One region of the Bacillus sp. EB106-06-01-XG163 genome, then DNA from elsewhere that is predicted to be linked to it. Evidence: riboswitches for the same ligand, from Rfam matches in the RefSeq annotation. Region 1 holds a riboswitch; the other holds the start of a gene.

Region 1 (4,217 bases):
CGCGGGGCTCCAAAGTAAATAAATTCGCCGTCCATATCCTCCGGAGCCGTTTCTTTATCAGTGATGAACGTGATCTTCATCGGGTTCGGTTCGCCGCCCGTTTTTTCACGCCAATGCCAATAAAACGGGCGGTTCATAATTTGTTTGTCCATCTCGACCGTCAACTGAACCGTCATAAAACCCGGCCCGTGTTCTGTAATCGGACAGTGGTTCGCTTCAAAAAAGCGCAGTAAAAATTCGTGAACCTCCTGCTGTCTCATGTCGCGCTTCCTCCTTTTAGATTAAGATCCTTTTTTTCTGGCGGGCTTTTCCGTACCGTACGACAGAAAAGAGGTGAGATTGTCCATTTTGATTCTCATTTCTTCCTCTGTCAGCGAATGGCATAAAATATCATGCAAATGGTCTTCAAAATTGCTCACTTTGATTTTTGTTAAGATGTCATCTAATTCTCCGACGACATTTTCAAATAAATGAATTTTGTCATACAGAAGTTTTAAGATATGCTCTTCCACCGTATGTTTTGTCGCCATATTGTAGATATGGACATCTCTTTCCTGACCGAGTCTGTGAATCCTTCCGATTCTTTGTTCAAGCCGCATCGGGTTCCACGGGAGGTCATAATTGATAATATGGTTGCAGAATTGCAGGTTGATCCCTTCGCCTCCGGCTTCTGTAGCGATCAGCACCTGCACTTTGCCGCGGAAGAGATCCTTCATCCAGTCTTTTTTTCCGCGTTTAAATCCGCCTCTGAACGGAACGGAGCTTATGCCGTTCTGCTGAAGGAACCATTGCAGGTAAATCTGTGTCGCCCTGTATTCAGTAAAAATAATGACTTTATCATTAATCTTTTGGATCAAGTCAACAACTTGAATCGCTTTTGAGTTTTGCGTGACTTGATTGATGCGGTCCATTAAATTAGCGATCGTCTGATCATCGAATGCGGGCGCTTGTTTGTCTTTTTGGTCAAGCATTTTTTTGAGCGTCATATACACGGCTTCCCTGCTTGAACAGCATTCTCTTTGCAGCGTCATAATGGAAAATGCGCTTGCGGGCTTTTCCGTGCCGTTTTTCAGTGCGACGATGTCATCGTAAAGCGCCTGTTCCGTCGGTGAAAAGGTGATCGGCACTGTTTCCACGTGGCGCTTCGTCCACGTAAGGCCGGTGTCGCTCCGCGTGTTGCGGATCATCACCTTATTGACGAGCTCTTTCAAATGCTCATGAGCGTCAATCCCGTCCTTCTGATTGAAGGTTTCTTGAAATCCGCTTTCGTTTCCTAAATGGCCGGGCTTTAACAGTGACACTAAATTGAAGATTTCTTCGATCCGGTTTTGAATCGGCGTTGCCGTCAAAAGCAGGCAGTATTTCTTCACAAGACTTCTCGCAAATTCATAATTTTTCGTTTTGCTGTTTTTGAGCTTGTGCGCCTCGTCAATAATGACGAGATCATACGGAATAGAAAGGACAATGTCTTTGTGAGGCGAGCGTTTGGCCGTATCAATAGAAGAAACGACGATATCGCACTGTTCCCACACATAGCTTTTCTTCTGTTCAACAGCGGGTATTAAAAACTTCTCCTGAAGTTCTTTCACCCACTGGGAAACGAGTGATGCCGGCACAAGAATCAGGATTTTTTTGGCCAGCCCGCGAATCATATATTCTTTTAAAATCAGGCCCGCTTCCACCGTTTTTCCGAGCCCCACTTCATCAGCCAAAATCGCCTTGCCGTTCATTTTTTCAACGACTTTCTGCGCGACCTCAAGCTGATGGGGAAGCGGAGTGAAATCGGGCAGGTATAAAGGAGCCCTCAATCCTTCAAATTCAGGAATGGCAAGGGTCTGCTGGACTTCAGCCGACAGTTTGTACATCTCCCAATTTGACCAGGGACCGTCCGTTTTCAGCCGCTCAGAAAACTCTCCCGGCCAGTTTGCATCAAATATGATCTCTGCTGTCATATGTAACAAAACCGCCTTTCTTTTAAAAAACTGATTTATCATAATTTTTGTTGCCGGACGTAAATGAGGGTGGTAGGATATAAGTAATGATTTCACTAAAAGATATTGCTTTAGTATGTCCATAAAATTGGTAAATATGAGCGAATGACAGCAAGGGGAGAGACTCGGACGAAAGATGGGCGTCCGGGCGCCGAAGGAGCAAACTGCGGAGTGAATCTCTCAGGCAAAAGAACTCTTGCTCGACGCAACTCTGGAGAGTGTCTGCACTTAGAAGCAGCAGACCACCAAAGGGGACGTCTTTATGATATGTTCATAAAGTAAACTTTCAGGTGCCGGGACAGAGAAACCTTCATTTTCATGAGGTGTTTCTCTGTCCTTTTTTATATGTTTTTACCATGCGCCAATGACTGAAGGGGGAAGATGATGCTGAAACGAACACCGCTTTATGACGTGTATAAAGAATACGGCGGAAAAACGATTGATTTTGGAGGATGGGAGCTGCCGGTTCAATTTTCTTCTATTAAAGAGGAGCATGAAGCCGTCCGCACAAAAGCGGGCCTGTTTGATGTGTCCCATATGGGGGAAGTTGAAGTATCCGGTAAAGACGCCCTGTCTTTTCTGCAAAAAATGATGACAAATGACGTTGCCGATTTAAAGCCGGGAAACGCGCTCTATACCGCCATGTGTTATCCTGACGGCGGTACGGTGGATGACTTGCTGATCTATCAGAAAAGCGAGAGCTGCTATCTGCTCGTGATTAACGCGTCTAATATTGAAAAAGACATCGCCTGGCTGACGGAACATGCGGAAGGCGATGTCACGCTGACGAATCAGTCTGACGGGATTTCACTGCTTGCTGTTCAGGGGCCGAATGCTCAGTCGGTTCTTACGAAGCTGACTGAATGTGATTTGTCCTCCTTAAAGCCGTTTACATTTATTGATGGGGCGGACGTTGCCGGACGACAAGTCCTGCTTTCAAGAACAGGCTATACCGGTGAAGACGGATTTGAGTTATATTGCCGCAATGAAGATGCGGTTCATCTATTTAAGGAGATACTTGCAGCGGGAGAGCATGAAGGCCTCGTTCCGTGCGGCCTCGGCGCCCGTGATACGCTGAGATTTGAAGCGAAGCTTGCTTTATACGGTCAGGAATTGACGAAAGATATTACACCGATTGAAGCCGGAATCGGATTTGCCGTGAAACACAAGAAAGATTCCGATTTTTTCGGGAAGTCTGTATTGCGCGAACAGAAAGAAAAAGGAGCCCCGCGAAAGCTGGTCGGACTTGAGATGATTGAAAAAGGGATTCCGAGACACGGGTACGCCGTGAAAAAAGACGGTGTTCCGATCGGTGAAGTCACGACAGGCACGCAATCTCCGACTTTAAAGAAAAATATCGGCCTTGCCTTAATCAAAACGGAATTCAGTGAAGTCGGAACGGAAGTAGAAGTGGAAATCCGTAAAAAAACGGTAAAAGCGAAGATTGTCCGAACACCGTTTTATAAACGTCCAAAACAGAGCTGAAAAAGGAGAGTCATATGAAGCATCGATATTTGCCCGCGACAGAACAGGATAAAAAAGAAATGCTGAAAGCCATCGGCGCAGAAACAATTGATGAACTGTTTGCCGATATTCCGGAAAATGTACGGTTTCAAAAAGACTACCAAATTAAAAAAGCAAAATCAGAAACAGAGCTGACGAGAGAGCTGACAAAGCTTGCGGCGAAAAATAAAGACGCTGTTACATATGCATCTTTTCTAGGCGCAGGAGTGTACGATCACTACCAGCCGGTTATCGTCGATCATGTGATATCCCGATCAGAGTTTTACACGGCATATACGCCTTACCAGCCTGAAATCTCACAAGGAGAGCTGCAGGCGATTTTTGAATTTCAAACGATGATCTGTGAATTAACGGGAATGGATATCGCAAACTCCTCTATGTACGACGGGGGAACGGCGCTGGCGGAAGCGGCGATGCTTGCGTCGGGACATACGAAAAAGAAAAAAATCGTTATTTCCGCAGCCGTTCATCCGGAATCGCGGGATGTTTTGAAAACATACGCAAAGGGCCAATATATTGAGGTTGTAGAGGTGCCTGCGAAAAACGGTGTCACAGATCTTGAAGCATTGGAACATGCCGTTTGTGATGAAACGGCCGCCGTGATCGTCCAGTATCCGAACTTCTTCGGACAAATCGAGCCGTTAAAGGACATTGAGCCGCTCGCACATAAAGGAAACAGCCAGCTGATTGTTTCTTCAAACC
Region 2 (4,217 bases), on a different contig from region 1:
TTATTACTCTGTGCTTCATTAATAATTAATTTATCAAAATAAGGTTTGACGGCAAATTCGGGGAGCTGACTGATAAGGGATGAAATTTTGGAACTGTTTAACAACACTTCATTATTCAGCTTCATGAGTTTATGTGTATTCACATAAAATAGCTCAAATGAATCGTCCGTGGGTCGGCCTTTTCGGAACCCCCGTATGTTTAATGATGTTGAATAACTGCCATAGCTGCTTGTTCTCTTTTTAAATTCTTTCTCATATGAATCAGCATCCATTTTATAAAAAAGCTTAGATAACTTCTCATACTTCATATTATCACCTCGCTTAATTTAAAATTATACACTTTTTTAAATTATACAATCATTATAGCCTGATTCCTAACAAATATTCTCGCTTTCCAATCAAAACAAAAAACGGCATACTGCATGGCAGTACACCGTCTGAAGCAATTCAATCTGTCTTTCTCCCTCTCGCCCGATAGATAAGAAATAATCCAATAAACCACAGTGGCGTCAGCAGCAAAGCCGGGCGCGTTGCATCCGCAAACAGCATAATCACCAGAATGACGGCAAACAGCGCCAGCACGGCGTAATTGATAAACGGCGCAAACGGCGCCTTGAAAGACGAGCTTGCGTGTAAGTCCGGACGGGTTTTCCTGTATCTGATATGACAGACAAGAATCACGCCCCACACCCAAATGAAACAAATCGCGCTGATGGTGGTCACGATGCCAAAAGCCGCTTCCGGTATCAATTTGCTTAAAAGAGCGCCAGCTGACAGCACAATAACCGATATCCATAATGCGCGGCTCGGCACATGATTTTTATTCAGCTTCGCAAAACTTGCAGGCGCTTGTTTCGTTTTGCTTAAGTTATACAAAATCCGGCTTGTTGAAAACATCCCGCTGTTACAAGCAGAAGCGGCAGACGTTAATACGACAAAATTAATGATTCCCGCGGCTAACGGAATGCCGACCAGACTGAAGGTCTTTACAAAAGGACTTTCCGCCGCATTCAGCTGCATCCACGGATTAATACATAAAAGAATGAGCAATGCCCCGACGTAGAAAAATAAAATCCGCAATGGAATTTTATTGATAGCGGACGGAATATTTTTTTTCGGATTTGACGTTTCCGCCGCCGACACACCCACTAATTCCACACCGACATAGGCGAAGATCACCATCTGGAACGAAAGCAAAAAGCCTGAAAATCCGTTCGGAAACAAGCCGCCGTGCTCCCACAGATTCGCCGCTGAAACCGTTCCGGTATGCGTTTTGAACCCAATCACCAGCAGAACGACACCGATGACAATTAACGCGAGAATCGTGACTACCTTAATTAAGGCGAACCAAAACTCCAATTCTCCAAAAATCTTAACCGTTAACAGATTAAGCCCTAATAAAATGAGCAAACAGATAAGTGCCGGAATCCACTGCGGAATATCAAACCAATATTTCACATACACACCGACGGCGATCACATCCGCCATAGCCGTCATAATCCAGCAAAACCAGTAGGTCCAGCCGGTGACAAACGCTGCACGCGGCCCTAAATACGCCTCGGCAATATCCGTTAATGATTGGTAGCCCGCTTTAGATAACAGCAGTTCTCCCAGCGCCCGCATGACGAAAAAAAGCGCAATACCTACAATAAAATACGCAAAGATGATAGAAGGACCCGCCAGCTGAATCGCCTTACCGGACCCTAAAAACAATCCGGTGCCGATCGTGCCGCCAATGGCGATCAGCTGCACGTGCCGATTCGATAAGTCCCTCTTTAGCTCTCGCTGCTCCACATCTGACTCCTCCTTACCTCTCTAGTGAACGACGAGCAAAAAAAGCCAATAAAAAAAGAGATTGGATGCCCTCCAATCTCATGGTCATAAGAATATCAAATTATATCTGCGCCGCTGACAATCAACAGCATGACAAATACATATTCGGTACTCTTCTGTCCTTTTGCCTGAGATTGTGAACCCTTCGGCGCCGCGGAAAACCCGCGGTCTCTCCAGAAGCCGCTCCTGCTGTAGTTCGACCCACAGCAATCATAGCCTGCTACGTATTGAGTTTCTGATAGAAATACCTATCAGCTAACTTTTTATTTTAATGGAAGTTGAATGCATTGTCAATAGAGGGATGAGCTGCACGGCGTTATCCCGGTCCAATTTTTGATGCCTGAAGCGCGTATTTTCCGTTTTCATTGTCTCAAAAAGGCGTTATGCGGTACTATCATATAAGGTCTAATGAAATAAACATTATGTCATACTTTAAATTCACCTTACCATACAATTGCTCGTAAATAAAAAGGGGATGGACGAGATTGGAAACGAAATATTTAGATCTGCTCGCACAAAAATACGATTGTGAAGAAAAAGTGGTCACGGAAATCATTAATCTGAAAGCGATACTGAACCTGCCGAAAGGAACCGAGCATTTCGTCAGTGATCTGCACGGGGAGTATCAGGCATTCCAGCACGTGCTGCGGAACGGTTCAGGAAGGGTAAAAGAGAAGATCCGCGATATTTTCAGCGGCGTCATTTACGATAGAGAAATTGATGAACTGACGGCTTTAGTCTATTATCCTGAGGACAAACTGCAGCTGATCAAACATGACTTTGATACGAAAGAGGCATTAAACGAGTGGTATAAAGAAACGATTCACCGGATGATTAAGCTCGTTTCTTATTGTTCTTCCAAGTACACCCGCTCCAAATTGCGCAAAGCACTGCCCGCCCAATTTGCTTATATTTCTGAAGAGCTGCTGTACAAAACAGAACAAGCCGCCAACAAAGAACAATACTACTCCGAAATCATAGAACAGATCATTGCGCTCGGCAAGGCCGATAAGCTGATCACCGGCCTTGCCTACAGCACGCAGCGATTGGTGGTCGACCATCTGCATGTTGTCGGCGATATTTATGACCGCGGACCGCAGCCGGATAAGATCATGGAAGAACTGATCAACTATCATTCAGTGGATATTCAATGGGGGAATCATGATGTTCTCTGGATAGGCGCTTATTCCGGCTCAAAAGTATGCCTGGCAAACATTATCCGCATCTGTGCCCGCTATGACAATCTGGATATTATTGAAGACGTTTACGGCATCAATTTGAGACCGCTATTGAACCTTGCCGAAAAATATTACGATGATAACCCGTCTTTCCGCCCGAAAGCGGACGAAAACAGACCGGAAGATGAGATTAAACAAATCACAAAAATTCATCAGGCGATCGCGATGATCCAATTCAAGCTTGAGAGCCCGATTATTAAGAGACGGCCGAACTTTAATATGGAGGAACGGCTGTTACTGGAAAAGATCGATTATGACCGCAATGAAATCACGCTGAACGGAAAAACATATCAACTGGAAAACACCTGCTTTGCGACGGTGAATCCCAAACAGCCTGACGAGCTGTTAGAAGAAGAAGCAGAAGTCATGGACAAGCTGCTGTTCTCTGTTCAGAACTCCGAAAAGCTGGGCCGCCATATGAATTTTATGATGAAAAAAGGCAGCCTTTATTTAAAATATAACGGCAACCTGCTGATTCACGGCTGTATTCCCGTCGATGAAAACGGCAGCATGGAAACGATGATGATAGAGGATAAAGCTTATGCGGGCCGTGAGCTGCTCGATGTATTTGAACGGTTCTTACGTGAAGCGTTTGCCCATCCGGAAGAAACCGATGATCTGGCGACAGATATGACTTGGTACTTATGGACAGGCGAATACTCTTCCCTCTTCGGAAAACGCGCCATGACAACCTTTGAGCGATACTTCATTAAAGAGAAGGAAACGCATAAAGAAAAGAAAAACCCGTATTACTATTTGCGCGAAGACGAAGCAGCCTGCCGAAACATCCTGAAGGAATTCGGTCTCAACCCGGATCACGGCCATATCATCAACGGCCATACACCGGTAAAAGAAATCGAAGGCGAAGATCCGATCAAGGCAAACGGAAAAATGATCGTCATCGACGGCGGCTTCTCCAAAGCCTACCAATCCACAACAGGCATCGCCGGCTACACGCTCTTATACAACTCCTACGGCATGCAGCTCGTCGCCCATAAACACTTTAACTCCAAGGCCGAAGTGCTGAGCACCGGAACCGACGTCTTAACAGTGAAACGATTAGTCGACAAAGAGCTGGAGCGGAAGAAAGTGAAAGAAACAAACGTCGGTGAAGAACTGATGAAAGAAGTGGCGATTTTGGAGAAG

The links. Region 1 has a riboswitch for glycine ahead of gcvT (glycine cleavage system aminomethyltransferase GcvT). Riboswitches for the same ligand answer to the same signal wherever they lie in the genome.
Region 2: linked by a shared signal. The riboswitch ahead of AC3WTF_RS17095 (amino acid permease) and the one ahead of gcvT (glycine cleavage system aminomethyltransferase GcvT) in region 1 are both predicted to bind glycine.

The regions. Positions count from the first base shown of each region.
Region 1 covers NZ_JBYTDS010000012.1:55,332-59,548, reverse strand. The annotation lists gene AC3WTF_RS14415 (YqhG family protein) at 1-260, opposite strand, end outside; gene AC3WTF_RS14410 (DEAD/DEAH box helicase) at 282-1,952, opposite strand; glycine riboswitch at 2,097-2,197, shown strand; gene gcvT (glycine cleavage system aminomethyltransferase GcvT) at 2,376-3,476, shown strand; gene gcvPA (aminomethyl-transferring glycine dehydrogenase subunit GcvPA) at 3,491-4,217, shown strand, end outside.
Region 2 covers NZ_JBYTDS010000017.1:18,825-23,041, forward strand. The annotation lists gene AC3WTF_RS17090 (Fic family protein) at 1-308, opposite strand, end outside; gene AC3WTF_RS17095 (amino acid permease) at 448-1,794, opposite strand; glycine riboswitch at 1,940-2,020, opposite strand; gene fbp (fructose-1,6-bisphosphatase) at 2,319-4,217, shown strand, end outside.